Regions from separate parts of the Micromonospora sp. 067-2 genome, predicted to be linked through region 2. Evidence: predicted binding sites of a transcription regulator. Region 2 holds the regulator's gene; each other region holds the start of a gene.
What was found. The regulator HrcA, encoded in region 2, represses chaperone genes, less so after heat shock. The targets are predictions, from matches to a motif close to GGTTNGCACNCTCNNNNNGAGNGTGCNAACC.

Region 1: a site for HrcA is predicted at 7,334-7,364, ahead of groES (co-chaperone GroES). Genes of this name have one in related genera too.
Region 3: a site for HrcA is predicted at 4,052-4,082, ahead of groL (chaperonin GroEL). Genes of this name have one in related genera too.

What each region holds. Positions count from the first base shown of each region.
Region 1 covers NZ_JAJPWB010000005.1:511,005-521,482, forward strand. Annotated here, with positions in the region: gene guaB (IMP dehydrogenase) at 1-835, opposite strand, end outside; gene ACLJN9_RS15135 (DUF5319 domain-containing protein) at 1,022-1,441, shown strand; gene ACLJN9_RS15140 (response regulator transcription factor) at 1,550-2,368, opposite strand; gene ACLJN9_RS15145 (WhiB family transcriptional regulator) at 2,621-3,004, shown strand; gene ACLJN9_RS15150 (molybdopterin-dependent oxidoreductase) at 3,382-5,049, opposite strand; gene groL (chaperonin GroEL) at 5,174-6,814, opposite strand; gene groES (co-chaperone GroES) at 6,885-7,199, opposite strand; gene ACLJN9_RS15165 (THUMP-like domain-containing protein) at 7,460-8,647, shown strand; gene ybaK (Cys-tRNA(Pro) deacylase) at 8,658-9,137, shown strand; gene ACLJN9_RS15175 (sugar ABC transporter substrate-binding protein) at 9,365-10,462, shown strand.
Region 2 covers NZ_JAJPWB010000004.1:570,113-580,590, reverse strand. Annotated here, with positions in the region: gene ACLJN9_RS12495 (winged helix-turn-helix domain-containing protein) at 1-176, opposite strand, end outside; gene ACLJN9_RS12490 (hypothetical protein) at 173-655, opposite strand; gene ACLJN9_RS12485 (MOSC domain-containing protein) at 796-1,437, shown strand; gene ACLJN9_RS12480 (phytanoyl-CoA dioxygenase family protein) at 1,508-2,410, opposite strand; gene ACLJN9_RS12475 (hypothetical protein) at 2,631-3,485, opposite strand; gene ACLJN9_RS12470 (enoyl-CoA hydratase-related protein) at 3,683-4,492, opposite strand; gene hemW (radical SAM family heme chaperone HemW) at 4,512-5,735, shown strand; gene ACLJN9_RS12460 (DUF4870 domain-containing protein) at 5,803-6,435, opposite strand; gene hrcA (heat-inducible transcriptional repressor HrcA) at 6,636-7,658, shown strand; gene dnaJ (molecular chaperone DnaJ) at 7,732-8,877, shown strand; gene ACLJN9_RS12445 (16S rRNA (uracil(1498)-N(3))-methyltransferase) at 8,901-9,635, shown strand; gene ppk2 (polyphosphate kinase 2) at 9,647-10,478, opposite strand, start outside.
Region 3 covers NZ_JAJPWB010000012.1:225,287-235,764, forward strand. Annotated here, with positions in the region: gene ACLJN9_RS27570 (S8 family serine peptidase) at 1-904, shown strand, start outside; gene ACLJN9_RS27575 (GNAT family N-acetyltransferase) at 920-1,855, shown strand; gene ACLJN9_RS27580 (hypothetical protein) at 1,932-2,177, shown strand; gene groL (chaperonin GroEL) at 2,235-3,857, opposite strand; gene ACLJN9_RS27590 (hypothetical protein) at 4,130-5,224, opposite strand; gene ACLJN9_RS27595 (cold-shock protein) at 5,321-5,524, opposite strand; gene ACLJN9_RS27600 (GNAT family N-acetyltransferase) at 5,880-6,335, shown strand; gene paaN (phenylacetic acid degradation protein PaaN) at 6,520-8,193, opposite strand; gene ACLJN9_RS27610 (hypothetical protein) at 8,314-10,478, shown strand, end outside.

The DNA.
Region 1 (10,478 bases), on a different contig from region 2:
CGTGCGCCACGTCCGCGACGATGACGTCGACGCCGGCGTCGACCAGGGTCCGGGCCCGCTTGTAGGACTCCTCACCGAAGCCGATGGCGGCCGCCACCCGCAGACGGCCGGAGTCGTCCTTCGTCGCCAGCGGGAACTGCTCGCTCTTGGTGAAGTCCTTCACGGTGATCAACCCGCGCAGCCGACCGCCGGCGTCCACGAGCGGCAGCTTCTCAACCTTGTGCTTGCGCAGCAGGTCGAGCGCGTCGGCCTTGCTCACCCCGACCGGCGCGGTGATCAGGGGCAGTTTGGTCATGATCTCGTGGACCGGGGTGGCCGGGTCGGAGACGAACCGCATGTCGCGGTTGGTGATGATCCCGACCAGGGCGCCGTCGGCGTCGGTGACCGGGAGCCCGGAGATCCGGAACTTCGCGCAGAGCCGGTCGACGTCGCGCACCGTGTCCTCGGGCGAACAGGTCACCGGGTTGGTGATCATGCCCGACTCGGAGCGCTTGACCAGGTCGACCTGCTGCGCCTGGTCCTCGATCGAGAGGTTGCGGTGCAGGACGCCGATGCCGCCGTTGCGGGCCATCGCGATGGCCATCCGGGCCTCGGTGACCGTGTCCATCGCGCTGGAGACCAGCGGGATGGCGATCTCGATCGCCTTGGTCAACCGGGTGGCGGTGACCACGTCGCTCGGCGCGACGTCGGACTCAGCAGGCTGCAGCAGCACATCGTCGAAGGTCAGGCCGAGCGGAATCACCCGGGCCGAGCCGGCCGGCAGCTCGGGCAGGTGACCGCCCAGCTCGCTCTGGTCCACGCCGGTCGGAAGATCGGTGCTGGGCGAATTTTCCACGATTGCTCCCCTGAGCTGCTGGGACGGGCGTCAGCGAGGTGGCGCGGGCAGGCACCGGAGCGCGCCAGATCGGCCGCGCGTCGCCCCCATCGTACCCAGTGAGCTGGGCGACCCCTGTCGTGGCGGGCCGGCCCGGCGCGGGGCCGGGGGCGGACGTCCCCGCCGCGTTGGGTCTACGGTGAGGGGGTGCACGACGAGCCCATCGACCCGTTCAACGGCGACCCGGCCGATCCGACCGCGGGGCTGGACGACCCGGGCGACGACGCGACGCCGGATCCGCTGACCGACGTCGAGCGGCAGGACGTGCTGGAAGACCTCGCCGACCTGGAGATCTATCAGGCGCTGCTGGCCCCGATCGGGGTCCGCGGGCTGGTGATCGAGTGCGAGGACTGCCGGGAGCCCCACTACTTCGACTGGGACCTGCTCCGGGGCAACCTGCGGCACCTGCTCAACTCGGGTCGCCCCCGGGTGCACGAGCCCGCCTACGACCCGGACCCGGACCACTACGTCACCTGGGACTATGCCCGCGGCTACGCCGATGGGGTGCACGACACCCTGACCGAGGGCACCGAGGACGAACCGGGCACCCCAACCTCCGGGGAGTGAGACCCGCCCAGCCGGCACACTCGGCGCGACTTCGTTGTCACGATCCAGATCTGTGGTGACACGGAGGTGGTGGCCTCCCCGGTCGGGGAAGCCACCACCCGAGGTTGGTCAGGCGACCAGGCCGGCGCGGAAGCCGGCGGCCACGGCGTGGGCGCGGTCGCGGGCGCCGAGCTTGCGGAACAGCCGGCGGGCGTGGGTCTTGACGGTGTCCTCCGAGACGAAGAGCTCCCGACCGATCTCCGCGTTGCTCTTGCCCTCGGCCATGCCCAGCAACACCTGGAGCTCCCGCTCGGTGAGCCCGATCGACGCCCGGGCGGGCCGGGCGGCCGGAGCGGGGCGCGTCGCGTCGCCCTGGTCGCTCGCCGACTCGCCGTTCGCCGACTCGGCTTCGTCGTCGCCACGCTGCACCGGCACGGACGGCACGCCCGCCGGCCCCTCACCGGGCGCGGCGGCCCAGCCCGGCTCGGCGGCGCCGCGCAGCGACGGCGCGGGGCGGGCGGAACCGCCGACCGCCGCCGTGTCCCGGGCCGGGTCGGTGGCCCGTTGCCGGTTGGCCCGACCGGGCGCGCTGAGCAGCAGCAGCGCCTTGGCCACCGCGCTGGTCAGGTCGTGGTCGGCGTTCTGGATGAGGCCCCGGGCACCGGCACTGATGGTGGCCGCCGCGGCCTCGGACTCCTCCGCGCCGAGCAGCAGCACCGCGGCCTGCGGTGCGCGGGCCAGCACCCGGCGCACGAAGCCGGCGCTGTCCGGTCGGGTGAGGGCGGTGTCGGCCAGCACCACGTCGGCCGGTCGCTCGGCCAACCGCAGCATCACCTCGGGATCGGAGACGGCGGTACGAACGATCGCGGACAACCCCAGCCGCGCGGCTGCGGAAGCCAGGTGCTGGGCCGCGAGTGGTGTCCGAACGCACACAAGAACGGTACGCACTGTGGTCTCCTCTCCGCTGACGAGCAGACCATGGCGGGGTGGGCTGGGGAGGAGGTTCCCGGCAATCCTTCGAACTTTTCCGACAGATGGGGCAAAAGCCGCAAGTCGCCAGGCCTTCTCGATCACAGAAGTGTGAGTCGGGGACAGCACGGGTACCGGGAAGTCCAGGCCGGGAACGGTGCGCCTGCGCGGCCCGCCGCCCGGAAGCCGGCCACAAGGATCTCGCGGTGCCGCGCGGGAGGAGGGGTGCTGATGTCGAACGTACGCAGACTGCCCGGACCCATCGTCGATCTCTGGGACTGGCAGCGTCTCGGTGCCTGCCGAGGGCGGGACAGCGCCCAGTTCTTCCACCCCGACGGCGAACGGGGCTCCTCCCGGCTGCGGCGGGAATCCTCCGCCAAGGCGGTCTGCCGCGCCTGCCCCGTCCGTGCCGAGTGTGCCGCGCACGCGCTGTCGGTCCGCGAGCCGTACGGCGTCTGGGGTGGCTTCAGCGAGGCGGAGCGGCTACGACTGCTCGCCGTCGGCTGGGAGGACCTGGCGGACCGCCGGCAGGCCCGGGTCGACGTGACGCGGCTGGAAGCCCGACTGGGCCATCCGCACAAGTCGACCGTCCCGGCCCAGCGCAACGTCGCCTGACTGGCGCACCACCTCCCACGCCAAAGCCGAGAACCGCGCCCCCGAAGGGCGCGGTTCTTCGTCTGTCCGCACCCCCGCGCACAGCTGGACGCAATCTTGGACACTTACCGTCCGCGCCTGACGTCAACTGTCCAAGATCTCGACAGCGCGGGCGATGTCGCCCTTCGGATGGGCCGGGAGGCGCTTGCACGCGGCACCGCTGGGGCCATCGTTTCGGCCGGCGCCCGCACGACAGGCCCGACCCGCACGACAGGCCCGACCCGCACGACAGACCCGACCCGCAGGACAGGCCCGACCCGCACGACAGGCCCGGCCCGCACGACAGGCCCGGCCCGGGGAGGCTGCTCGGACCAACGGCCGGACGCGCAGGGTGCGGGTCAGCGGACGGTGACGGTGACCGTGTGCCAGCCGGTGGCGCCGTCCGGAGCGACGTCCTGCGTGCGCTCGGTCTGGGTCTCGCCGGTCGCGTCGGTCGCCCGGACCTGGAGCTTGTGCTCCCCCGGCGTGGCGTCCCAGCGCCACGACCACTGCACCCAGGTGTCCACCGACACCGTCGGGGCCAACTCCGCCTGCTGCCAGGGGCCGCCGTCGACGCGCACCTGGACCCCGCGAATGCCCCGGTGCTGCGCCCAGGCCACCCCGGCAACCGTCACCGGGCCGGTGGTCAGCCGGTTGCGCGACCGTGGCGCGTCGATCCGCGACTGGGTCTTGATCGGCCCCTGGGCTGACCAGCCGCGTGGCACCCAGTACGCGTCGAAGTCGGCGAACCGGGTCAGCTCCAGCTCGGTCACCCACTTGCACGCCGACACGTAGCCGTAGAGGCCGGGCACCACCATCCGGACCGGGAATCCGTGCTCGACCGGCAACGGCTCGCCGTTCATGCCGACCGCGAGCAGCGCGTCCCGCCCGTCGCGCAGCGCGGCGGTGGGAGTGCCACAGGTCCAGCCATCGACCGACCGGCCGACGACCTGGTCGGCGTCCTCCTCCGGTTGAACCTCGTCCAGCAGCTCACGCAGGGGCACACCGAGCCAGCGGGCGTTGCCGATCAGGTCACCGCCCACCTCGTTGGAGACGCACGCCAGCGTGACGTACCGCTCGACCATCGGCCGGGCCAGCAGGTCGGCGTAGCTGTAGGTGCGCTCGGTACCGACCCGACCGTGGATCCGCAGCCGCCACGTCGCCGGGTCCACCTGCGGCACCACCAACGCCGTGTCGATCCGGTAGAACCCGAAGTTCGGTGTGACGTACGGCGCGAGCTGGGCCACCGACAGGTCGGCGCCCGCCGGCAGGGCCGGCGCGGGGGCGACCGGCGCGGGCAGCCGGATCGCCTCCCGGGCGGCGGACACACCGCGCCGTCCGGCCAGCCAGCGGCCGCCGAGTCCGGCCACGGTGGCCGTACCGAGCAACACCCCGGCGCCGGTGAGGAATCTCCGCCGCGACTCCGGGTCGACCCCCACAGCCGGCGCCGCCGTGCCGAGCACGGCCGGCTCCGGCGGCGCCGCGGGGGTCACCGGCACGGGCAGGCTGTCCGACGGCACGGGGCCGGCCGGCGACACCGGTGCGCCCGCGGGGGACGTGGTCGGGGTGGGCGGAGACCACGGCCACGGGTCCAGCTCCAACGGGCCGGCGATGAGCATCCAGAGCACGAGGGCACCGAGACTGCCCCCGACCAGCGACGGCAGTGCGTCGGCGGCGTCCGCGCCGGCACGGGTCAGCGCGGCGACCACGCCGACGGCGGCGAACGCCCCGATGCCGGCCAGGCCGAGGGCCAACCGGCGTACGGACAGCACCCCGAACAGAGCGGCGAACGCGCCCAGCAACAGGGCCGTGCCGACCAGCAGGGCGATCTTGTCGGCGGTGCCGAAGAGGTCGATGGCGAACTGCTTCAGCGATTCCGGAACGGCGTCGACGACAACACCGCCGACCGCGACCAGCGGCGCCGACCGGGGACCGGTCAGCACCGCCACGGGTTCCGCGATCCCGATCGCGACGGCGGCGGCGGTGACTCCGGCCAGCGCGGCGTAGCGCCGCGACGTGGTGCTCATCGGCCCAGTGTGCGCGATCAACTTGTCCGGCCGCCAACGGTGTCAGCGCTCGGTAATACCCGGGGGAACGGGCCGGGGCACACCGCCGTACGACGGTGTGCCCCGGATCGGTACCGCTACCGGGTCAGAAACCCGGGCCGTGCTGGTGGCCGTGACCGTGGCCGTGCCCACCGGCGGCGGCCGGCTCGGCCTGCTCCGGCTTCTCCACGATGAGGGTCTCCGTGGTCAGCAGCAGGCCGGCGATCGAGGCGGCGTTGGTGACCGCGTTGCGGGTCACCTTCACCGGGTCGATGATGCCGGCCTTGACCAGGTCGACGTACTCGCCGGTGGCGGCGTTGAGGCCGTTGCCCCACTCCTTGGCGGCGACCTTCTGGACCACGACGTATCCGTCGTGGCCGGCGTTCTGCGCGATCCAGCGCAGCGGCTCGACCAGCGCCTTGCGCACGACCGAGACGCCGACCTTCTCGTCACCGGTGAAGCCCAGGTCGTCGTCGAGCACCGAGAGGATCTGCACCAGGGCGGCGCCGCCGCCGGGCACGGTGCCCTCCTCGACCGCAGCCTTGGTCGCCGCGATGGCGTCCTCGATGCGGTGCTTGCGCTCCTTCATCTCGACCTCGGTCGCCGCGCCCACCTTGATCACGGCGATGCCGCCGGAGAGCTTCGCCAGCCGCTCGGCCAGCTTCTCCCGGTCCCAGTCGGAGTCGGAGGCCTCGATCTCCTTGCGGATCTGGGCCACCCGGTCGGCAACGTCGGAGGACTGGCCCCCGCCGTCGACGATCGTGGTGTTCTCCTTGTCGACCACGACGCGCCGGGCGGTGCCGAGCACCTCCAGGCCAACCTGGTCGATCTTGTAGCCCAGCTCCGGAGCGACCAGCTCGGCGCCCGTGGAGATCGCGATGTCCTGGAGCATCGCCTTACGCCGGTCACCGAAGCCGGGAGCCTTCACGGCGCAGACCTTGAGGGTCTTGCGCAGCGAGTTGACCACCAGGGTGGACAGCGCCTGGCCGTCCACGTCCTCGGCGATGATCAGCAGCGGCTTGCTGTTCTGGAGGACCTTCTCCAGCAGCGGCAGCAGCTCCTCGATCGCCGAGATCTTCTGGGTGGTGACCAGGATGTACGCGTCCTCGAGGACGGACTCCTGGCTCTCCAGGTCGGTGACGAAGTTCGGCGAGATGAAGCCCTTGTCGAACTGGAGACCCTCGGTCACGTCCAGCTCGGTGGTGAGCGCGGAGCCCTCCTCGACGGTGATGACACCGTCGCGGCCGACCCGCTCCATCGCCTCGGCGATCAGCTCGCCGATGGTGGAGTCCTGTGCGGAGATCGTCGCCACGTTCGCGATCGACTCCTTGCCGGTGACCTCGGCGGCGCGGCCGAGCAGCGCCTCGGAGATCTTGGTGGCTGCCGCGTCGATGCCCCGCTTGAGGCCGGCCGGGTTGGTCCCGGCGGTGACGTTGCGCAGGCCCTCGCGGACCATCGCCTGGGCCAGCACGGTCGCGGTGGTGGTCCCGTCGCCGGCGACGTCGTTGGTCTTGGTCGCCACCTCCTTGACCAGCTGCGCGCCGAGGTTCTCGTAGGGGTTGGTGAGCTCGATCTCCTTGGCGATGGTCACACCATCGTTGGTGATCGTCGGCGCACCGAATTTCTTGTCCAGGACGACGTTGCGCCCGCGCGGGCCGAGGGTGACCTTGACCACGTCCGCGAGGGCGTTGACACCGTGCTCCAGCAGGTGTCGGGCGTCGTCCGAGAAGCTCAGGATCTTCGCCATGAATGTCCCTTCGAAGCGCCACTGCCCCGGCCCGGCGAGCCGGACCGGGGCAATGACACTGATCGGTTGCTTACTTCTCGATGACCGCGAGGACGTCGCGGGCGGAGAGCACCAGGTACTCCTCGCCGGCGTACTTGACCTCGGTGCCGCCGTACTTCGAGTAGAGGACGGTGTCGCCGACCTTGACGTCAACCGGAACCCGGTTGCCGTTGTCGTCGACGCGCCCCGGGCCGACAGCGAGGACAGTGCCCTCCTGCGGCTTCTCCTTGGCGGTGTCGGGGATCACGATGCCCGACGCCGTGGTGGTCTCAGCCTCGTTCGCCTGGACCACGATGCGGTCCTCGAGCGGCTTGATCGCAACCTTGGTCGCGGTAGTCACGGGCATACCCTCCTGGGGTACTGGTTTCGTTGCTGGTCAGCGGGGCCGACCAGCGTCAATCTGCCTCATGCCACCGGGCGGGACCGTCGTCGCGGGTGCCGGTCCGCCTGGCGTTGCGCACCCGGGTCGCGAGACCCGGGAGCTGGCACCCTCATGGTGAGAGTGCTAATCGCAGGTTATTCCGTGGCTAGCACTCCGTCAAGGAGAGTGCCAGCGCGTCGCGCCCCGCCAGCGGAGATTCGAGGGTCGATCGGGAGAATGGCCGGGTGGATCTCGATCAGCTGGCGGCGCTGCGTACCCCCGAGGGGTCGGCCGCACTCGCGGCGGCGGCCGGGCTGGCCGGCGGTGACCCGCTGGCCGCGGCGTCGGCGCTGCGCGCGACCGGCGTGCCGCCGCCGCTGGCCGCGGCGGCACTGACCCAGGCCGAGCTGCGCCACCGCGCGGTCGGCAAGTTCGGCCCGGCCGCCGCCGGGATGTTCCTCACCCGCCCCGGCCTGGAGCAGGCCACCCGCCGGGTGGTCGCCGACCGTCGGGCCGCCCGGCTGCACGCGGCCGGCGTGCGCACCCTGGCCGACCTCGGGTGCGGCCTCGGCGCCGACGCACTGGCCGCCGCCCGCGCCGGCATCCGGGTGTACGGGGTGGAGGCCGACCCGGTGACCGCCACGATGGCCGCCGCCAACGCCACGGCGGCGGGGCTGGCGGAGTTGTTCACGGTCGAGTGCGGGGATGCCACCGCGTTCGACGTGTCCCGGGTCGACGGTGTCTTCTGCGACCCCGCCCGTCGCACCACCGGCACCGGGCGGCGGATCTTCGACCCGCGCGCCTACTCACCGCCGTGGGACTTCGTCACGGGGCTGGCCGAGCGGGTGCCGCGCACGGTGGTGAAGGTGGCGCCGGGCCTGGACCACGCCCTCATTCCGGCCGGCGCGGAGGCGGAGTGGGTCGGCGTGGACGGCGACCTGGTCGAGGCGGCGCTCTGGTGCGGCGACCTTGCCGAGGTGCCGCGCCGCGCGACCCTTCACCGGCCGGGCGGCCGGTGTCACCAGCTGACCGGCTCGGGTGCCACCGAGGCCCCGGTCGGGCCGCCCCGCCGCTACCTGTACGACCCGGACCCGGCCGTGGTCCGCGCGCACCTCGTCGCCGAGCTGTCCGGCGAGCTGGACGCCACCCTCGGTGACCCGAGCATCGCCTACCTCTACGCCGACAGCCCGACCCGCACCCCGTACGGGCGCTGCCTGGAGATCACCGACGTGCTGCCGTTCTCGCTGAAGCGCCTTCGGGCGCTGCTGCGGGATCGCCGGGTCGGCCGGGTGGAGATCCTCAAGCGCGGCTCGGCGCTCACCCCGGAGCAGCTTCGGCGGGACCTGCGGCTGGCCGGCGAGGCGGCGGCGAGCCTGGTCCTCACTCGCGTCGCCGGGGCGCCGACCGTGTTGATCTGCCAGCCGGTCGACTAGGTTCGTTGCCGTGGCGGGACAGGGCACTCCGGCGACGGCACTGCTGGGAAGGCGCGGCATCGCGCATCGCACCCACCCCTACCGGGTGGCGGCGGACGCGCCGAACTACGGCGCGTTGGTGGCGGAGGCGCTCGGTGTGGCACCGGGGCGCGTCTTCAAGTCGCTGGTGACCGAGGTCGACGGCGCCCTCACCGTGGCGGTCGTTCCGGTGAGCGGCGAGCTCGACCTCAAGGCGCTCGCGGCGGCGGTCGGCGGTAAGAGGGCGACGCTGGCCGATCGGGCGGTCGCCGAGCGGGCCACCGGCTACGTACGCGGCGGGATCAGTCCGCTCGGGCAGCGTCGTCGGCTGCCCACCGTCCTGGACGACTCGGCACTGGACCTGCCGACGATCTTTGTCTCCGCCGGCCGACGCGGCCTTCAACTCGAACTGGCCGCGGCGGATCTGGTGGCGCTGACGGACGCCCGGACCGCTCCGCTCCGGGCCCGCTGACCACTCGTGCCCCGAGGGCAGGACCCCGAGGACCCGGGAGCGACGCGGCAGCGGCCGGACGAGCGACGTCCCGGCCAGGTGATCACCGAGTGACGGCCACGTTGCCGAACTGTTACCCCGGCGGACAAAGTCCCGGCCCCGGCGGTCTTGTGGACGCGGCCACCGCACCATACGTTGCCGGGCACAACAAACACCACACTCCACCCACCCCGGAAAGGACCCTGCACATGCGTAAGGGGCTCCTCACGTTCGCCACCGTGGGCCTGCTGGCCTCCGGCGGTACGGCGGCCTGTGGCGACACGCTCGGCGGACCCGACCACGGCGACTCCGCCAGGACCCCGAAGATCGGCGTGATCCTGCCGGACAGCAAGTCCTCGGCCCGGTGGGAGGGCGCCGACCGCAGGTTCCTGGAGGAGGCGTTCCAACGGGCGGGGGTCAGGTACGACATCCAGAACGCCCAGGGTGACAAGAGCCAGTTCCAGACCATCGCCGAACAAATGATCACCAATGGCGTCACCACGCTGATGATCGTGAACCTGGACTCCGGCACCGGCAAGGCCGTCCTCGACAAGGCGAGGTCGCAGGGGGTCGCCACCATCGACTACGACCGGCTCACCGTGGGCGGCTCAGCGCTCTACTACGTCAGCTTCGACAACGAGGCCGTCGGCAGACTCCAGGGCGAGGGCCTCGTGAGGTGCCTGGCCGCCAAGGGCGTACGGCAGCCGGTCGTGTCCTACCTGAACGGCTCCCCCACCGACAACAACGCCAGTCAGTTGAAGAGTGGCTACGACTCGGTGCTCCAGCCGAAGTTCGACGCGAGGGAATACACCAAGGGACCGGTGGACGCGGTGCCGGACTGGGACAACGCCCAGGCCGCCACGATCTTCGAGCAGCAGCTGACCCAGACCGACGGCCGGATCGACGGAGTGATCGCCGCCAACGACGGCGTCGCCAACGCCGTCATCTCGGTGCTCAAGAAGAACAAGCTCAACGGCCGGGTGCCGGTCACCGGCCAGGACGCGGACCCGCAGGGCCTGCAGAACGTCCTCGCCGGCGACCAGTGCATGACGGTCTACAAGGCGATCAGGGAGGAGGCCGAGGCCGCGTCCGACCTCGCCGTCGCGGTGGCGCGGGGCAGGACCAAGGACACCGGGCAGACGGTACGCGACCCGCAGACCGGTCGGGACGTCCCGGCGGTCCTGCTGAGTCCGCGGGCCGTCTACCGCGACGACATCTCGGACGTGATCGCGGCCGACTTCGTCACCCGGGCCGAGGTCTGCTCCGGTGGGTACGCCAAACTCTGCGCCGACGCCGGCGTCCGCTGACCGGGCACGTTCCAGA
Region 2 (10,478 bases):
ATCTCCACGTAGCCGGCCTGTTCAAGCGTGGTGAGCTGCTTGGACAGTGCCGAGTCGGAGAGCCCGAGCTGCTCGCGCAGATAGCGGAACTCGGCCCACTCGGTGGCCGCGAGCAGGCTCACGAGCGACAGCCGCGTCGGTGCGTGGATCAGCTCGTCGAAACGGGCGGTACTCACCGGCCGCCACTGACGAGCGGTCGGGCGGTCATCACCCGACGAAGGTAACCCATCATCGGATGCCCGGTAGCGGTCATCGCGCCGGCGGTGGTCGCCGCGCCGACCGTTGCCGGCCAGCTCATGCCGGCCGCCTCGGCGGCGAATCCAGCGCTGAGGCCGAGCGCGACCAGGGCGAGCACATAGCCGACGATCGCCGTTGCGCCCCGTACACCGATCAGGCTGTTGCGGACCTGGGCCCGGTGCAGCAGCGCGACCCGGGCCACGGCGGCGGCCAGGCCGATCGCGTACGCCACCGAACCCACCGCGACCAACCACGGCCGGCGGCTCTCCACGGCCGCGGTGAAGGCCGTCATGAGCCCGCCCAACGTGGGCCAGTACCAGTCGGGGACGAGGGTGGCGGTGACCGCCTGGTCGCGGCGAGCCTGGATCTCGGCGAGAGCGTCGGCGGCCGCTGTGGGGGTGAGGCCCGACTCGGTCATGGCTGCTCCTTGAGGGGAAGGTGGCTGCTGTCGTGGCTCCTGGTAAAGAGCACACCACTCACTTGCCTAATAGGCAAGTACTTTCCTTCGTTGACCAAGTGGGTACGTCCGGGTGCCGACGCGCCACTAGGCTGATGGTCATGACGGGCAGGGTGGCAGCGGTGAACCTCGGCGTGGTGACCGAGGCGCAGTGGGCCGGCGACGCGAGTGGTCGCAGCGGCATCGACAAGCGACCGGTGGACGGGCCGGTGCTCGTGCGGGCCGGCGGCCTGGCCGGTGACTTCATCGCCGAGCGGGCCCACCACGGTGGGCCGGACAAGGCCGTCTACGCGTACGCCGAGGAGGACGCCCTCTGGTGGGCGGGTGAGCTGGACCGGTCGATCCGCTCCGGTGGCTTCGGCGAGAACCTGACCACCTACGCCGTGGACGTGACCGGCGCGGTGATCGGCGAGCAGTGGATGGTCGGGACGGCGGTGCTCCAGGTGACGATGCCGCGTACCCCGTGCACCACGTTCGCCGGCTTCTGGGGAGTGCGCGACCTGATCCGGCGGTTCACCGTGCGGGCGACGCCCGGGGCGTACCTGCGGGTGCTCCGAGAGGGCGAGGTGGGCGCCGGCGACCCGGTCGAGGTGTTGGACCGCCCGGCCCACGGGGTGACCATCGGCGAGGTGTTCCGAGCCAGGACGTTGGAGCCGGAGTTGCTGCCCCGGCTGCTCGACGCCGACGACCTGCCGGAGCAGATCCGCGAGAACGCGCGCCGCCGGCTCGACAGCCGCGCCTGAGGACCACCCCCGAAAAACGCGGGAGAGCCCCTGCCGTCGTGAGATGGCAGGGGCTCTCGTGCTGATCGGCTCAGCGGAGCCAGGGGACGCTGCGGTCCAGCCGGCCGCGCTCCTTGAGCTCCTTGCGCAGCGGGATCTCGTCGTCGACGTACCCGTCCCAGTTGATGCCCCAGTAGTTCGCGGTGTGGGTGCCCTCACCGATCAGCTGGCGCTGCACGGGCGTGCGGTTGCGGTACCACTCGCCGTCAAGGTCCGGGTGCAGCTCGTCCAGCGGGCGGATCCACCGGTAGGTGTAGCCGACGAAGAGCATCTTGCGGGTGATGGCCGACAGGTTCGTCGATCGGGAGTGCCACTGCCGGCGGTCGAAGATGAAGGCGTCGCCCGGGTTGGCGGTGATCTCCACCGTGCCCTCCGGGTCGGGGTTCTGCACGGTGAGGTCCGCCGGCCGGGGCAGCGAGTTCTTCAGGTGGCTGCCCGGGATGACCTTGGTTGCGCCGCGACCGGTCTCGGAGAGGTCGGAGAGCACGTACGCGACCTTCAGCGAGAACATCGGCCGGGGCAGGTTCGGGTCCATCGTCTCCGGGTCGGAGTTCTGCCGGTACCCGTCCTGGTGCCAACCCCAGTACGGCTTCTCCGGCTCCAGGGCCGGGGGAGTGACGTCCAGGTGGTTGTGGTGGGTGTAGATGTTCCAGCCGGCCAGCCCCCACATGTACGGGAAGGCGATCGGGTGGGTGAGCAACTCGCCGAAGAGTTCGTCGCGCTCCAGGAAGCCCAGCAGGTGCAGGGTGCCGTCCTTCTTGGTGTTGCCCTTTGCCTGCTCCTCCGCGTAGACGCGGTCGACTGCCGCCTCCAGCGCCGCCCGGTGGTCCTCGGTCAGGACGTTGCGCAGCAGGAGGAAGCCCTGCTCGTGGAACTCCTTGCGGTCAGTGTCGCTGATCGGTTCGTAGCCGGTCCGGTCGCCGTAATCGAACACCGCGTCGTACCCCTCCCCATGAGGTGAAACCATTTCTGGCACAGGCCGCCGATCGTAACGCGATCACCTCGGCGGCGGGGAGGGCGTGCGGCCGGATTGCTTCGCCGGCGGACCATGTGCAGCGCTATCGCTCCGGTGCGTCAGATTTCCGTGATCGATTACCGCTTGCATAGGCTTTTGTCCGATTGTGCGGTGACTGCCGGTTAGGAGATCCGGGCGCTCACCCCTCGGCGAACACCTCGGCCACCACCTGGCCGGCCGCGCCGTGCTCGCCGGCCACCCGCCCCCAGGTGCCGTCCCGGGCGGTCCATTCCTGGTCGCCGAAACGGACCCGCTTCACCCCGTGGTCCTGGGCGTTCGAGACCAGCCAGTGCGCGTACCGCCAGCCGTCGCGCTGGTCGCCCGCGGTCACCGCCAGACCGGTCTGATCCGTCGTGTCCGTGCCCGACAACCCCCAGTCCAGCACCAGGTTGCGGGTGAGCTGCGCGACCGCGGCCGCACCGTGCATCACCGGGGTACGCCCCACCGTGCAGGCGACCGCGCCGGTGGCCTCGCCCAGCAGTGCCCGGCTGAGCACCTCGGAGTTGTCGGCCCACTTCTGGTACGCCTCGGGGAAGGCCGAGCGCTGCACCCGCTGGGCGGCGTCGGTGACCCGCATCTTCTCCCAGCCGCGCACCTTCTTCAGCGCCGCGTAGAAGCGGTTCGCCGCGTAGCGCGTATCGCGGATCTGCGTGGGAGTGCCCCAGCCCTGGCTCGGGCGCTGCTGGAAGAGACCGACCGAGTCACGGTCGCCGTCGGGAAGGTTGCGCAGCCCGGACTCCTGGTAGGCGGTGGCCAGCGCGACCACCACGGCCCGCTCCGGCATTCCGCGCTGGGTGCCGATAGCCGCGATGGTCGCCGCGTTGGCCATCTGGTCGGCGTCCAGGGCGACCCTGCCGTCGGCCTGGACGGTGCACTTCCGTGCCGACAGCGGCAGCTGCAGACGGTCCCCGACCTGACGTACGACGAGCCAGACTGCGATCACGGCGACGAGGATGAGAACCACTCCACCCGCCACGGCTGCCCGAGTTCGCACTCACACCCCCAGATCGACAGTCCCACAAGCGTACGTCCCCGTTGGCGTCGTCCGAGTCGTCCGACCGATTCGGGGCCCGCCTGCCGGCCCGTACCGATCGGCGACGTTCCCGCTACGGCCGCGATCTCACCTGCCGCGACCACCCCTGCCACGACCAGCCGTCGCCGACCAGCCGTCGCCGACCAGCCGTCGCCGACCTAGCCGGCATGATCGGAGTGACCCCCGTCCAGAGCGGCCACCCATCGAGTCAGTCTTTTGTCCCGGAACGCCGCCACGCCCTCCCGCCCCTCGTCGGAGAGGAAGAAGCCGATCGACAGGGCGGACAGCCGGGCCAGCTCGCCGCGCAACTCGGCGGTGCCCGGTCGGCGCAGCAGTTCCTTCGCGCCAGCCAGCGCTCCGGGTGCGCCGCGCACCAGCGAGTCGCAGTACCGGCTGACCGCCGCGTCCAGCTCGTCGGCCGGTACGGCGGCGGTGACCAGACCGATCTCGGCGGCCCGCCGGCCGTCGAAGGTGTCCCCGGTCAGATACAGCTCGGCGGCGGCGCGGGGGTGCAGCCGAGGGAGCACGGTCGCCGAGATCACCGCCGGGATCACCCCGATCCGCACCTCGGTGAAGGCGAACGTCGCCTCCTCGGCGCAGACCGCCAGATCGGCGGCGGCGATCAGGCCCAGCCCGCCGGCCCGTGCCGGACCGGCCACCCGCGCCAGCACCGGCTTCGGGCACTCCCAGAGCGCGGCCAGCACATCGCCGAGCACCGCGGCCGGCACCGTCCCGCTGGCGTACGCCGCCGCGGTCTCCTTCAGGTCCGCGCCGGAGCAGAAGACCGGGCCGGTGTGGTCGAGCACGATCACCCGGACCGCCTCGTCGGCGACCGCGTCGGCCAGCCCGGCCAGCAGCTGGGTCATCAGGCTGCTGGAGAGCGCGTTGCGGTTGTGCGGGCTGTCCAGGGTGAGGGTGGTCACCCCGCGGGCCGTGGCGACCCGCACGAGAACGTCGGGAGAGGTCATGCCGGGCACACTAGTGGCCATGCCCGGCGTCCTTCCAGATGGTGAGACCGTCCCCGTCGACGGATCGCTGCCCCCCGCCGCCACCGCGGCGGTCGGCCAGCGCGGCTTCGGCGTGTACGTGCACGTGCCCTTCTGCGCCAGCCGCTGCGGCTACTGCGACTTCAACACGTACACGGCGAGCGAGCTGGGCGGGGGCGCCAGCCGCGAGGGGTACGCCGACACCGTGCTCGCCGAGCTGGCACTCGCCGCCCGGGTCCTCGGCGACACCCCACCGCCCCGGGTCGACACGGTCTTCGTCGGCGGTGGCACGCCCACCCTGCTCCCGGCCGACGACCTGGCCCGCATCCTCGACGGCATCGACCGCACCTGGGGGCTGGCCGCCGACGCCGAGGTGACCACCGAGGCCAACCCGGAATCGGTCACCCCGGAATCGCTGAAGCTGCTGCGGGCCGCCGGCTACACCCGGATCTCGCTGGGCATGCAGTCCGCCGCACCGGGCGTGCTGGCGATCCTCGACCGCAGGCACAGCCCCGGGCGGGCCACCGCCGCAGCCCTGGAGGCGCGCGACGCCGGGTTCGAGCACGTCAACCTGGATCTGATCTACGGCGCTCCCGGGGAGCGGGCCGAGGACTTCGCCGCCTCGCTGGAGCAGGTGGTGGCCGCCGGGGTGGACCACGTCAGCGCGTACGCCCTGATCGTGGAGGACGGCACCCGGCTGGCCGCCCGGATGCGTCGCGGCGAGCTGCCGTACCCCAGTGACGACGTCGCGGCGGACCGCTACCTGGCCGCGGAGGCCGCCCTCGACGCGGCCGGCCTGTCCTGGTACGAGGTCTCCAACTGGGCGCGCACCGACGAGGCCAGGTGCCGACACAACCTGCTCTACTGGACCGGCGCGGACTGGTGGGGCCTCGGCCCGGGGGCGCACAGCCATGTCGGCGGGGTGCGCTGGTGGAACGTCAAGCACCCGTCGGCGTACGCGCAGCGGCTGGCCGGTGGCGCGTCGCCCGGCCTGGCGCGGGAGGTGCTCACGGTCGACGAGGCGCACATGGAGGACGTCATGCTCCGCCTGCGGCTCGCCAGTGGGCTGCCGCTGGCGGTGCTCGACGCCACCGGCCGGGCCGGCGCCGAGCGTGCGCTGGCCGACGGCCTGCTGGCCGCCCCGCAGTACGCTGCCGGCCGGGCGGTGCTCACCCTGCGCGGCCGGCTCCTCGCCGACGCCGTGGTCCGCGACCTGCTGCCCTGAGCGGCCCGCCGCCCCCGGCTCGGCTCGGGCGGTGCGCCGGGCCGGCCGGGGGAGCGGCCGACCCGGGTCACTTGATGAGGTTGACGGACAGCGGGTAGCGGTAAGGGGCGCCCTCGTTGGCCTTGATCCCGGCGATGATGCCGAACACGGCACCGAGGATGATGGCCGCCCCGACTCCGATGAAGCCGATCAGGATGCAGGACAGCACCCAGCCGACCAGGCCGACGATCGACCAGATGAGCTGGAAGTTGAGCGCCGAGACGGCGTGCGCCCGGACCGTCGGGGACTGGTTGCCCCGGGCCAGCAGCGCCACCAGGGGGCCGATCCAGCCGAGCACGCCGCCACTGACGATCATTCCGGCGGCGCCGCCGAAGTGCGCGACCAGCGCCCAGGTCTTGTCCTCGTTGTTGGCGAAGCCACCACCGGACGGGCCGTAGGCACCGCCGGTCGGATACCCGCCAGGGGAGTGGCCGCCGGGCGGTGGGTAGCCACCAGCCGGAGGGTAGCCGCCCGACGGCGGTTGGTCACCGGTGGGCGGCGGATAGCCACCGGCCGGGGGATAGCCGCCCGGGTCGGATGCCCCGGACAGTGGTGCGGTGGGCGGCTCGTACGGGGCGCCCGGAGGCGTCGGCGCCGAGGTCGGGTCCGACGGAAAGGCGCCAGGGTCTCCCGAACCGGGAGGGCGAGGTGGTTCAGTCATGGATGTCACGGTAAGGGCCCGTGGCAACGCCGCACCAGAGCGACACCGCCGGGCCGGCCCGGCTGAACGGACAGCGACAACCTTGATCATCGCGCCGGCGGGTACGCCGACGTAGACTGGCACTCGTTACAGTCGAGTGCCAGGACGGCCCGCCGACCCCACCGTGGTCGGCGGCCGACGTGCGACAGGAGGTGCGGAGGATGGGTCTCGACGACCGGAAGCTCGCCGTGCTCCGCGCCATCGTCGAGGACTACGTCTCCACCCAGGAGCCCGTCGGCAGCAAGGCGCTCGTCGAGCGGCACCAGCTCGGTGTCTCCTCGGCCACGGTCCGCAACGACATGGCCGTGCTGGAGGAGGAGGGCTACATCCGGCAGCCGCACACCAGTGCCGGTCGGGTGCCCACCGACCGCGGCTACCGGCTCTTCGTGGATCGACTGTCCCGGGTCAAGCCGCTCAGCCCGGCCGAGCGCCGGGCCATCGAGCGCTTCCTGGTCGGCGCGGTCGACCTCGACGACGTGGTGCACCGCACCGTGCGGCTGCTCGCGCAGCTGACCCGCCAGGTGGCCGTCGTGCAGTACCCGAGCCTCGCCCGCTCCTCGGTCCGGCACCTGGAGCTGGTGCCGATCTCCACCACCCGACTGATGCTGGTCATGATCGCCGACACCGGGCGGGTGGAGCAGCGGCTGGTGGAGCTGCCCGGGCCGGTGCCCGCCGACGACGTCACCGACCTGCGCCGGCTGGTCAACGAGAAGCTCGCCGGGGCCCGGCTGTCCGACACGCCGCCGCTGGTGCAGGTGCTGGTGGAAGAGGCCCCGGCCGAGCTGCGGCCGACGATGACGACCCTCGCCACCGTGCTGCTGGAGACGCTTGTCGAGCGGCACGAGGAGCGGATCGCGCTGGCCGGCACCGCCAACCTCACCCGCGGCGGTCTGCTCGACTTCCAGGGCTCGCTGCGGCCGATCCTCGAGGCGCTGGAGGAGGAGGTCGTCCTGCTCAAGCTCATCGGCGAGACCGAACCGAGCACGACCCGGGTGCTGATCGGCGACGAGAACGAGTTCGACAACCTGCGCGCCGCCTCGGTGGTCAGCACCGGGTACGGCCCGGGCGCCACGATCGTGGGCGGCCTGGGGGTGCTGGGGCCCACCCGGATGGACTACCCCGGCACCATCGCCACGGTGCGCGCCGTGGCACGCTACGTGGGCGAGCTGCTGGCCCAGAACTGACCAGTCAGGGCCGGCGGCCGGCTGCGGCCGCCGACCGGCGCAACGCGAGACGAACATGAGGACACGGAACGCAGTGGCCAGGGACTACTACGGCATCCTCGGTGTGAGCCGGGAAGCCTCCGACGACGAGATCAAGCGCGCCTACCGCAAGCTGGCGCGCCAGTTCCACCCGGACGTCAATCCGGACCCGGAGGCACAGGAGAAGTTCAAGGACATCAACGCCGCGTACGAGGTCCTCTCCGACGACCGGAAGCGGCAGATCGTCGACCTGGGCGGCGACCCGCTCGCACCGGGTGGCGGCGGCGCCGGCGGTCCGGGCGGTCCGGGAGGGGCCGGCCCGTTCGTCGGTTTCCAGGACATCATGGACGCGTTCTTCGGCGGCGCGGCAGGCGGCGCCCGTGGCCCGCGTCCGCGCACCCGGCCCGGCGCCGACGCGATCCTGCGACTCGAACTCGACCTGCACGAGACGGCGTTCGGCGTCGAGGCGCCGATCACCGTCGACACCGCCGTGCTCTGCACCACCTGCTCCGGCGCCGGTACGGCCGCCGGCACGCACCTGGCCACCTGCGAGGCGTGCGGCGGCCGGGGCGAGGTGCAGTCGGTGCAGCGCACCTTCCTCGGTCAGGTCGTCTCCGCCCGGCCGTGCACCGTCTGCCAGGGCTACGGCACCACCATCCCGCACCCCTGCCCCACCTGTGCCGGCGACGGTCGGGTCCGCACCCGCCGCTCGCTGACCGTCAAGATTCCGGCCGGCGTCGAGGACGGCATGCGGATCCGGCTGGCCCAGCAGGGTGAGGTGGGCCCGGGTGGCGGCACCGCCGGTGACCTCTACGTGGAGATCCACGAGCGGCCGCACGACGTGTACTCCCGCAAGGGCGACGACCTGCACTGCCGGGTCACCGTGCCGATGACGGCGGCGGCGCTCGGCACCCGGCTGACCATCAAGACACTGGACAGCGAGGAGACCGTCGACGTCAAGGCCGGCACCCAGCCGGCGAGCACCCTGCGGCTGCGTGCCCGCGGGGTGCCGCACCTGCGTGGCACCGGCCGCGGCGACCTCTACGTGCACCTGGACGTCCGGACTCCGACCAAGCTCGACCCGGATCAGGAGAAGATGCTGCGCGACTTCGCCAAGACCCGTGGCGAGGAGGTCGCCGAGCTGACCAAGCAGGGCGGCTTCTTCTCCCGGATGCGCGACGCGTTCAACGGCCACGCCTGACCGGCGCGGCTAGCCTGATCATCGTGTCCGCGCCGCTGTTCCTGGTCGAGTCCCTGCCCACCTCCGACGCGCTGACCCTGGACGGGCCGGAGGGGCACCACGCCGCCACCGTGCAACGGCTACGGGTCGGCGAGGAGCTGCTGCTCGCCGACGGCCGGGGCGGCACGGCCGCCGCCGTGGTCACCGCCGTCGGCCGGGGCAGCCTGGAGCTCACCGTCACCTCCCGGGGGTACGCCGACGCGCCCGTACCCCGGCTGGTCGTCGTGCAGGGCATCGCCAAGGGCGACCGGGGTGAGCTGGCCGTGCAGGCGATGACCGAGGCCGGGGTCGACGAGATCGTGCCCTGGGCGGCGTCCCGCTCGGTGACCCAGTGGCGCGGCGACCGGGGCGTACGGGCCCGGGAGAAGTGGGTGGCCACCGCCCGGGAGGCCGCCAAGCAGGCCCGCCGGCCCTGGCTGCCGGTGGTGGCCGGTGCGCCGGACGAGCCCACCGCGACGGTGGCGCGTCGGATCGCCGGCGCCGCAGCCGGGTTCGTGCTGCACGAGGAGGCCGACGAGCGGCTGACCACCGCCGAGTTGCCCGCCACCGGTGAGATCGTCCTGGTGGTCGGCCCCGAGGGTGGCATCGACGCCGCCGAGCTGACCGCGTTCCGCGAGGCCGGCGCCCGACCCGTACGGCTCGGGCCGGCGGTGCTCCGCACCTCCACCGCCGGTGTGGCAGCGCTCGCGGTGCTCTCCACCCGACTGAACCGCTGGTAGTTCCTCGGGCGTCACGGGCGGGGGAAGACTGGGACTATTTCCTCTTCGGGGTTCAGGTCCAGGCCGGCTGGGCCGATGATCAGCGGGTCGGGTGTGCCCACCACCTCGGGGTCCTTGTCGGTGTAGTCGAAGCGGTGCAGCACGTGCCGGATCGCCTCGATCCGGCCCCGCTTCTTGTCGTTGCTCTTCACCACCGTCCACGGTGCGTCCGCGGTGTCGGTCCAGAAGAACATGGCCTCCTTGGCCTCGGTGTACTCGTCCCACCGGTCCAGTGAGGCGATGTCCATCGGGGACAGCTTCCACTGCCGCACCGGGTCGACCTGGCGGATCGCGAAACGGGTGCGCTGCTCGTCGCGGGACACCGAGAACCAGAACTTGACCAGCCGGATGCCGGAGCGCACCAGCATCCGTTCCAGCTCGGGCGCCTGACGGAGGAACTCCAGGTACTCCTTACGGCTGCAGAAACCCATCACCCGCTCCACGCCGGCCCTGTTGTACCAGGACCGGTCGAACAGCACGATCTCACCGGCCGCCGGCAGGTGCGCGAGCCAACGCTGGAAGTACCACTGGCCGGCTTCCCGTTCGTCGGGCTTGGTCAACGCCACCACGGATGCGCCGCGCGGGTTGAGGTGCTCCATGAACCGTTTGATGGTGCCGCCCTTGCCGGCCGCGTCCCGACCCTCGAAGAGGATCACCAGCCGCTCGCCCGACTCCTTGATCCAGTCCTGGAGTTTCAGCAGCTCGATCTGGAGCAGCCGCTTGTGGTGGTCGTACTCGTCGCGGTCCATCCGCTCGTCGTACGGGTAGGTCTCGCGCCAGGTCTCGACGGGGGTGCCGTCGGGG
Region 3 (10,478 bases), on a different contig from region 2:
CGGGGTGACCGGCGCGGGCATCGTGGTGGGCAGCTCGGATTCGGGGGTGGACGGCACCCATCCGGCGCTGCGGGCCGAATTCCGTGGCGGGGACGACTCCTGGTACGACCCCTGGAACGGCACCCGGACCCCGACCGACCAGGGCGGGCACGGCACCCACACGGTGGGCAGCGCGGTCGGGCGGGGCGGCATCGGGGTGGCACCGGGCGCCCAGTGGGTGGGCTGCGTCAACCTGGACCGCAACCTCGGCAGCCCGGGTCACTACCTGGACTGTCTACAGTTCATGCTGGCGCCCTTTCCGACCGGCGGTGACCCGTTCACCGACGGCCGGCCGGAGCGCGCCCCGCAGGTACTGACCAACTCGTGGGGCTGCCCGCCGATCGAGGGCTGCGACCGGGGCGTGCTGCGGCCGGCCACCGCCGCACTGGACGCCGCCGGGATCTTCGTGGTCGCCGCCGCCGGCAACACCGGCCCGTGGTGCGCGTCGATCGACGACCCACCCGCGCCGTACCCGGACGTGTTGACCGTGGGTGCGGTGGACGCGCAGCGACGGGTGGCCGAGTTCTCCTCGCGTGGGCCGGTGCCGGGCGGCGTGGGCAAGCCGGACGTACTGGCACCGGGCGTGGGCGTGGTCTCCGCCATGCCGGGTGGCGGGTACGCCGCTCTCGACGGCACGTCGATGGCGACCCCGCAGGTGGCCGGGGTGGTGGCTCTCATGTGGTCGGCGAACCCGGCGCTGGTCGGCGACCTGACCCGGACCCGGCAGATCCTGCGGGAGACGGCGACACCGGCTGAGCCGACCTACCGCTCCCGCAACCCGGCGGACGCCTGCGACGGCCCGGCGAACGTGACCGGCGCCGGTCAGGTCGACGCCCTGGCTGCCGTCCGCGCCGCCCAGGGGTGATCTAGGGTCGCGACCATGGACGCCGAGATCACCATCACCGAGTTGACCCTCGACCTGACTCCCGCCGTCGTGCGGCTCTGCGAGCAGGCGTTCGACCTGCCGGAGGACGCCGCCGAGGCGGGTCCCGTGGTGGACGCGCTCTGGCTCCGCGCTGCCGCCGACCGCCCGGTGGTCGGGCTGGGCGCGTACCGGGGTGAGGGTCTTGTCGGGGTGCTGCTCTGCTCGGTGTCGTCGGCCGACCCGACGCTCGGGCACGTCGACCTGGTCGCGGTGCTGCCACAGCAGCGTCGCCGGGGCGTCGGCCGCGCGCTACTGGAGCGGGCCGAGCGGGTGCTCGCCGAGCACGGGGTGACCGAGGTGCTGCTGGCCGGAAACCCGCCGTACTACGCCTGGCCGGGCATCGACGTGCGGTACACGCCGGCCGTCTGCGCAGCCTCGGCGCTGGGCTACCAGCAGGACCGGACGGCCTGGAACATGACCGCGGACCTGTCCTCCGACGGGTCGCCGGCGCTGCGGTCCACCGAGGCGGCGGAGCGGCGGCTGGCCGAGCAGGGCATTGCCGTACGCCGGGCGGAGCCGGCGGACCTGCCGGCGCTGGCCGCGTTCGCGAGGTCCACCTTCGGCGGCGCGTGGGAGGGTGAGCTGGCCGAGTCGGTGGGTCGCGAGGGTGCGGGTTGTCACCTGGCGGAGCGGGCCGGTGAGCTGCTCGGCTTCGCCGCCTACGGCTCGTCCCGGCCGAGCTGGTTCGGGCCGATGGGCACCGCGCCGGCCGCCGAGGGGTCGGGCATCGGTGGGGTTCTGCTGCGCCGCTGCCTCCGTGACCAGCGGGCGGCGGGGCTGGACCGGGCGCAGATCGGCTGGGTGGGGCCGGTGTCGTTCTATTCGGGCAGCGCGGGAGCCCGGATCGAGCGGGTCTTCTTCCTCTACCGACGGACCCTGTCGACGCGATAGTGGGGCAAACAGGACTTCGATCCATTCGCCCGCGTGGGGCATCGATGCCCCCTACCGTTTCGGTAGAGGAGGCAGCATGACCACGGATGACGACCAGACCGAGGACAGCCCGCCCGTGACCTGGAAGCCGGTCGGCGAACTCCCCGGCCAACCGCCGTTGCACCGGCTCGACTACGGCGACGCCGAGCAGTTGGCCGAGATGGCCGGCGAGGGCGAGGCGGTGGTCGAGGAGTCACAGGAGATGGTGGACGCGCCCATCCAACTGCCCCCGCCGTACGACCGGGCGCACAAGCGGCGCAACCAGCGCCCGCTGCCCACCTGAACGACGAACGGGGCGGACCGCGTCAGCGGCCCACCCCGTTCGGTGTCGGAACTGGACTCAGAAGTCCATGTCCCCGCCACCCGGGCCAGCCGGGGCAGCCGGGGTCTTCTCCGGCTTGTCCGCGACAACGGCCTCGGTGGTGAGGAAGAGCGCCGCGATGGAAGCGGCGTTCTGCAGTGCCGAACGCGTCACCTTGGCCGGGTCGATGATGCCCGCGGCCAGCAGGTCCACGTACTCGCCGTTGGCGGCGTTGAGGCCGTGGCCCGCCTCGATGTTGCGGACCTTCTCCACCACGACGCCACCCTCGAGGCCGGCGTTGACGGCGATCTGCCGCAGCGGGGCGTCCAGCGCGACCTTGACGATGTTGGCACCGGTCGCCTCGTCGCCGACCAGGTCCAGCTTGTCGAAGGCGGTCTTGCCGGCCTGCACCAGCGCGACGCCACCACCCGGGACGATGCCCTCCTCGACGGCCGCCTTCGCGTTGCGAACGGCGTCCTCGATGCGGTGCTTGCGCTCCTTGAGCTCGACCTCGGTGGCCGCGCCAACCTTGATCACCGCAACGCCGCCGGCCAGCTTGGCCAGCCGCTCCTGCAGCTTCTCGCGGTCGTAGTCGGAGTCGCTCTTGTCGATCTCGGCCCGGATCTGGTTGACCCGACCCTGGATCTGGTCGGCGTCACCGGCACCGTCGACGATGGTCGTCTCGTCCTTGGTCACCACGACCTTGCGGGCGCGGCCCAGCATGTCGAGGGCGACGGCGTCCAGCTTGAGGCCGACCTCCTCGCTGATGACCTGACCACCGGTGAGGATGGCGATGTCGGCGAGCATGGCCTTGCGGCGGTCACCGAAGCCCGGCGCCTTCACGGCGACGGACTTGAAGGTGCCCCGGACCTTGTTGACGACCAGGGTGGCCAGAGCCTCGCCCTCGATGTCCTCGGAGATGATCAGCAGCGGCTTGCCCGACTGCATGACCTTCTCCAGGATCGGGAGCAGGTCCTTGACCGACGAGATCTTGCTGTTGACGATCAGGAGGTAGGGGTCGTCGAAGACGGCCTCCATGCGCTCCGGGTCGGTCATGAAGTAGGCCGAGATGTAGCCCTTGTCGAAGCGCATACCCTCGGTGAGCTCAAGCTCCAGGCCGAAGGTGTTGCTCTCCTCGACGGTGATGACGCCTTCCTTGCCGACCTTGTCCATCGCCTCGGCGATGATCTCGCCGACGGTGCTGTCACCAGCAGAGATGGAGGCGGTGGAGGCGATCTGCTCCTTGGTCTCGACGTCCTTGGCGAGCTTGGACAGCTCCTCCGAGACGCTCGCGACCGCGGCCTCGATGCCCCGCTTCAGGGCCATCGGGTTGGCGCCGGCGGCCACGTTGCGCAGGCCCTCGCGAACGAGTGCCTGGGCCAGGACGGTCGCCGTCGTCGTGCCGTCACCGGCAACGTCGTCGGTCTTCTTGGCGACCTCCTTGACCAGCTCAGCGCCGATCTTCTCGTACGGGTCCTCGAGCTCGATCTCCTTGGCGATGCTCACACCATCGTTGGTGATGGTGGGGGCTCCCCACTTCTTCTCGAGCACGACGTTGCGGCCCTTGGGGCCGAGGGTCACCTTTACGGCGTCAGCGAGCTGGTTCATGCCCCGCTCGAGGCCGCGGCGCGCCTCTTCGTCGAACGCGATCATCTTGGCCATACGGCGTTGTCCTCCTGGACACTCACGGGCCACCCGAGATGTGTGCCCCGGATGGGCCGCCTGGTGTACGCACCTTGGGACGTCGCCACCTGGCGACGACGACGTCCTTCGGCCGGGCCGGATAGCCCGCGACGACCGGCCATGTGCCGCCCCGGCGTCTCCACGCCGGTGCAACCTGGCCCCACCGTCCCGACCATTGGCACTCGCATACCGCGAGTGCCAATACCTTGTTTAGCACTCTCCCCTGCCGAGTGCAAGCACGAACGCCGTCGTCAGCCGAGTTCCGCGACCAGTCCGGCGCTGTTCACCGGCCCCTCATGAGCCCGCTGCTCGGCGTACGTCACCACCAGCCCCACCAGTTGCGCGAGATGGGCGGGCAGCGCCAGCACCGCGCCGATCGCGATCACCAGCACCACGCCGATCGCGGAACCCGGGTTGGCGAGCGGGTCGGCGCCGAACGGGGCACTGCCGATCCCCTCCAGCACGACGGCCACCAGGCTGACGACGATCACCACCGTCCCCACCAGCGCCACCCGACCGAGCAGCAGCCCCAACCGGTCGTGGAACATCCGGAACGACCGACCGATCGGGTTGTGCCGCTCGAACAGGTAGACCGGCCCGGCCATGCTGAGCGCGAAGGCCAGGTAGATGCCGGGCAGGACGCAGAAGCAGACACCCACGCCGACGATCAGACCGATCAACAACGACCAGCCCCAGAGACCGAGGGCCCGGCGCAGCCCGTGGCGCAGCGCGTCACCCAGGCTCACCGGCTCGCCGGCCGCCTGGCGGGTGATGACCCAGGTGCCGGCCGCCCAGCCCACGGCCTGCACCAGCCCGATCAGCAGGCTGCCGCCGACGAGCACCAGCAGCAGGGCGCCGAGGTCGGCGAGGAAGGTGTCGGGCAGCGCGTCGGGCTCGGCGGTCGCCTCCCACTGCGCGGTCGGGTCCAGCCCTAGTTGGAGCACCGAGAGCACCGCCGCCGGTAGCACCTGGGTGAGCAGCAGGATGGGCAGCAGCAGGCGCCAGCCGCGTCGCACCGCGCCGAGGCACCGGTCGAACCAGCCGCTGAGCCCGACGCCGGGAGGGGTGACCAGCCGGTCGGCCGGGTCGAGGCCGGGCGGGTACCACCCGGCCGGCGGGTGTCCCGGATACCCCCCGGCCGTTGGCGGCCCCGGATACCAGGGCGCTGCGCCGTACGGGTCGGGCCCGGCCGGATAGCCACCGGTGGGCGGAAACACCCAGCCCTGCGGCGGCGCGCCGGAAGGCGGCACCGAGGCGGGCGGCACGGTCGGGTCCCAGCCGGGCGGCGGGCCGGATGGGTCAGGCTGGCCCGGTGGCGGGGCGGCCGGGGGCGGCTGGTCAGACATGAACCCTCCTCAGCGACGGCTGGAACGGTTCACGATCTTCCAGGGTCTCGCCGCGCAGCGCAGCCCCGGGTCGGCGGGGGTTCACCGGCGGCCCACTCAGGCGACGACGCGTACCCGTTCCGCCTGGGGACCCTTCTGGCCCTGGGCGATCTCGAACTCCACCCGCTGACCGTCGTCCAACGCCTTGTAGCCGTCCATCTCGATCGCGGAGAAGTGGACGAACACGTCCTGACCGCCGTCGACGGCGATGAAGCCGTAGCCCTTCTCGGCGTTGAACCACTTCACGGTGCCCTGTGCCACGGTGCACTTCCTCACTCTGCGCGGCGTCCCTACCCGGGCGCGCGGCACGGCCGAGCACCCTCGGACCACCACCGCGGCGATCGATGACGACCGCTGCAATCAGGTGATCGAAATCGCACGCTACACGAGGAGTGACGGTCGCGCACGATCACAAACCGGGCAAATTCCAGGTCCGTGACGGGGCCTGCGGAATCGGCGGCCATCGCTGTGATAGGTATGCGGCATGAACAGCGCGCCCAGCCGGGCCGACGGCAGCGGTCACGGCGCAACAGGCCGTCGCGACAGCTCTCATACCGCGGTGGATCCGGCGCCACATGTTCCGATCCGGCGGATACGCCCGGCGGACGCGGCCCGGATGCGCGCGCTCCGGCTCGAGATGCTCGCCGACGCCCCACTGGCCTTCCTGGAGACCATCGCCGACGCGGCCGCCCGTCCGCACGCCGAGTACGCCGCCCGGGTGGCGTACACCTCGCGCGGCAGGGAGACCGCCCAGTTCGTGGCGGATCCCGGCGGTCGGTTCGTCGGGCACGCCGGGGGCACGGTCGCGCCGAGAGAGGCGGGGCTGACCGTGATCTACGCGGTCTACGTCACGCCCGCCCGGCGGGGCACCGGGCTGCTCGGCGAACTGATCGACGAGGTGGCCGCCTGGTCGCTGGCCTGCGGTCGGCCGGAACTGCTGCTGGAGGTGGTGGTCGGCAACGACCGCGCCTGCCGGGCCTACCAGCGGCTGGGCTTCACCGACACCGGGGTACGCGTCCCGCACCCCACCGTCCCCGCCCTGACCGAACTCCAGATGCGCCGCAGAGCCTGACCCACCCCGCTGGCGGAAAACCCGACCCGAGGCGGAACCCCGGTGATCCACCGCCCACGACCCGGCGGCTGCCGACCAGAGTGGCCAAAATGGGGTTTCCGGGGCAGCCCGCCCCGAGCAGGGATCAAGCCTGACCGCCCGGAGCGGGGCGGGCTGCCCCGGAAATTCCCACCGCAGCCGACGATCAGACCGGACGCCGAGACTGCACGATCCGGAACCGGTTAGCCACGTACGCCCCGTCGGTCAGCGCCGAATTGGCCGCCGCGTTGGCGCCGCTTCCGTGGAAGTCGGAGAAGGCCGCCGACTGGTTCACGAAGACCCCGCCGGTCAGGTTGCAGGACAGGTGGACCCCGACCTCGACCGCCACCGCCTCGGTCGCGTCCAGCACCGACTCGTCGGTGGAGTACACCCCCGCGGTGAGCGCGCCCTTCTCGCCGACCGTCCGGCGCAGCAGCTCCAGGCTGTGGGCCGTGGAGTCGGTGGCGATGGCGAACGAGATCGGCCCGAACCACTCCCGGCCGTACGTCTCCGTGTCGCCCGCACCCAACTTCACGATCGTCGGCGTACGCACCACCGCGTCCGCGTACGTCGGGTGCGTCACGGCCCGCGACTCCAGCACCGGCTCACCGACCTTGGTCACCTCGGCCAGCCGCTCCAGCACCCCGTCGTTGACGATGGCGCCGGTCAACTCGACGCCCCGGGCCGGGTCGGCGGTCAGCTTGCCGACCGCCGCGGCGATCCCGCCGGCCACCTCGTCGAAGCTCCGGTGCCCCTGGTCGGTCTCGATGCCACCGGCCGGGATGAGGATGTTCTGCGAGGTGGTGCACATCTGGCCGCTGTACAGGGTCAGCGTGAAGCCGAGGTTGCGGCACATGCCGGCGAAGTCGTCGGTGGAGTCGATCACCACCGTGTTCAGCCCGGCCTTCTCGGTGTAGACCGCCGCCTGCCGGGCGTGCGTCTCCAGCCAGTCGCCGTACTCGGTGGAGCCGGTGAAGTCGACGATCTTCACCGACCGGTGCAGGGCCAGGTCGCTGGCCAGCTTCTCGCCGGGCGCCTCGGCCGCCAGCGTGATCAGGTTCGGGTCGAAGCCGGCCTCGGCGAGCACCTCCCGGGCGTACTTCACCGTGATGGCCAGCGGCAGCACCGCGCGCGGGTGCGGCTTGACGATCACCGGGTTACCGGTCACGAGCGAGGCGAACAGCCCGGGGTACGAGTTCCACGTCGGGAAGGTGTTGCAGCCGATGACCAGCGCCACCCCGCGGGGCACCACGTGGAACGTCTTGGTCATCCGCAGCGGGTCGCCCTTGCCGGCGGACTTCTCCCAACCGGCCGTCGCCGGGTGCCGGGTCATCTCGGCGTACGCGTAGGCCAACGCTTCCAGCGCCCGGTCCAGCGCGTGTGCGCCGCCGGCCTGGAAGGCCATCACGAACGCCTGACCGCTGGTGAACTGCACCGCGTTGGCCAGCTCGAAGATGTTCTTGTGCAGCCGGTCGAGGATTTCCAGACAGACCCCCACCCGGGCCTGCGGGCCGGCGTCGCGCCAGGTCGGCAGCGCGGCCAGGGCGGCGCTGACCAGCTGGTGGGCGCCCGCATGCGGGTAGCGCACCGCCAGCGGGACCCCGAACGGGCTCGTCTCGGTGGCGACCCGCTCGCCGGTGCCCGGCTGGTCGAGGGGGAAGTCGCCGCCCAGGTACGCCTCGAAGGCGGCCCTGCCGTCGGCGGCCGCGGTCTCGCCGTAGATGCGGGGGCTGGGGGACTCGGGATAGGCGGACCAGTAGCCCCGCTCCGTGATCGCGGTCAGCGCACGGTTGAGGGTGTCGGCGTGCCTGTCGTACAGGGGCTGCGGGGTCTCCGTCATGCCCGCCATCATGCCTGAGCCCCGTGGAGAAGCAGTAGCGCCGATACCCGTCAGCTCGGCACGGGATTGGTCGTCACGGCGGCGGGTATCCGCCGGGCTCGGGACAGGAAAGGACCGCGGGTGGGGATCATCGAGATCCGGGTGCACGGTGTGGCCGACAAGGGCCCGGAGGCGATCCTCGACCAACCGGCGGTGGTACGCGTCGCGGGAGACGAGGACGCCGGCTTCTACCGACCCCGCCCCGGCGTCGGCGAACCGGAGGGCCCGCACGGGACGACGCTGGAGGCGTACCGCTGGAGCCGGCTCACCGGCGGCACCGCGACACGGACGTTCTCCCTGGTCCTGCTCCTGCCGTTCATGCTCAGCAACATCGCGGTGTGGATGCTGCCAGTCCCCGGTCGCGACGGTGCCGCCGCGCGGGCGGTGTGCCGCCTACTGGCCGCGACGATGACCGCGATGTACGTCCTCTCCACCGTCGGGGTTTCCCTCGACCTGATCGCGTGGCAGTGCGCGGCGTACCCGAGGTGCCTTGAGGGGCGCCGGGAGTTCTCCTGGATGGGCGGCGTTCCACCGGGCCAGCGACTCGCTCTGCTGGCCGTGCTGCCGATCATCACGATCACCGTGATCTGGCGGCTCGGCAGCCGGACCCGACAGCTTCCCGAAGACAGCGTCGACCGACCCGGGGTGGGCGCGGAGCGGCTCGACACCCCTGCCTTCTGGGATGCCCGCTCACTGCTGCACCGGCTCCGTTCGCTCCACGTGGCGGTGGCACTGGGCACACTGAACACCGCGTTGTTGCTGGTCCTGGCCCCGCACGACGCCGCACCGCCCGGCTGGCTGCTGTTGGCCGCGAACGTGGTGGTCCTCGTCGGCGCGGCCGCAATGCTGTGCCGACCGGCGATCGAGCGTCGCGGAGCAGGCGGTGCCAACGTACGGGTGGCGTGGTGGGCGGGGGTCGGGCTCACCACGTTGACCCTGGGTTACGCACTGACGCCCCGGCCGCCGTGGTCGGCCGAGGGGACACTGCCCGGATACGGGATGCTGGTCGCCGGGCTCTTCGCCGGGCAGGTGGTGCTGCTCGCGGCGCTGGGAGTCGTGGCCCTGGTGCAACGCCGCCGGCTGCCGGGCCCACGCACCCTGTTGAGCGGGATCGGCGCACCGGTGCTGGCGTCGATCGCGATCGGTCTGGCAGTGGCCTACTCCTCCGGGTTCACCTACGCGCTGGCCGAGTACCTGGACCGGGGCTCCAGCCCGACACCGGCCCGGCCACTGCCGCCCGGGGCACCACCGCTGTCGCCGCCGGTCGCCTATCGCTGGGCGACCCTCGGCTTCTCACTGGCGGTCCTCGTGGTGATCGGAGGGGCGGTCGTCGCACGACGGATCGATCGGGTGCGCCGCCGGCGTTCAGCCGAGGAGCTGGTCCGGCGGGAGTTCCCTGAGGCGCCCCTCGTGCCGCCGGAACGGGTCCGGGCGGTCCGGGACGCGATCGTGCGGGCCCGGCTGACGTACCGACTCGGGCCTCTGCTGGCGACCGCGTACGCCCTGGTGGCGTTGCTGACCCTGACCGCGGCGGGGCTCTCGGTGACCGGCCGCGGACCCGGTGCCGTCGCCCTCGAGATCGGCGGCCAGCCGCTCTCCCGTCCGGTGATCTTCGTGACCGACCTGGGCGCCCTGCTGATCGGTATGTTCGCCCTGTTCCTCGCCGCGGCAGGGTTGTTCGCCTACCGCTCCCGAGCGATCCGGCTGGTAGAGGTGCTCTGGGACCTGGCGACCTTCTGGCCGCGGGCCGCGCACCCGCTCGCTCCGCCCTGCTACGCCGAGCGGGCCGTACCCGAGCTGACCCGACGGATCGGGCAACTCACCGCCGGCGGGAACGGGGTGGTGCTGTCCGGGCAGAGCCACGGCAGTGTGCTGGCGGCAGCAACCGTGCTCCAGCTGCCACATGCATGGCAGCAGCGGGTCTCGCTGCTCACCTACGGATCTCCACTCGGGAGCGGGTACGCCCGGGTGTTCCCCGCCTATGTCAACGACGACATGCTGCGCGAGGTGGGCGACGCGCTGTCCTGGCGGTGGATCAACCTCTGGCGGTACACCGACCCGATCGGCGGACCGATCTTCCACCCGACGCCGATCGGGCCCGACGACCCGGCGGCCGGGGTGGACCGACGGGTACGCGACCCCAAAGGGCTGCTCATCCCACCCGACGACACCGTGCCGCCCCCGGTGCGGGGACACGCGTTCAACCCCGACGACGACGTGCAGGAAGCAGTCCGCGAGCTGGCGGC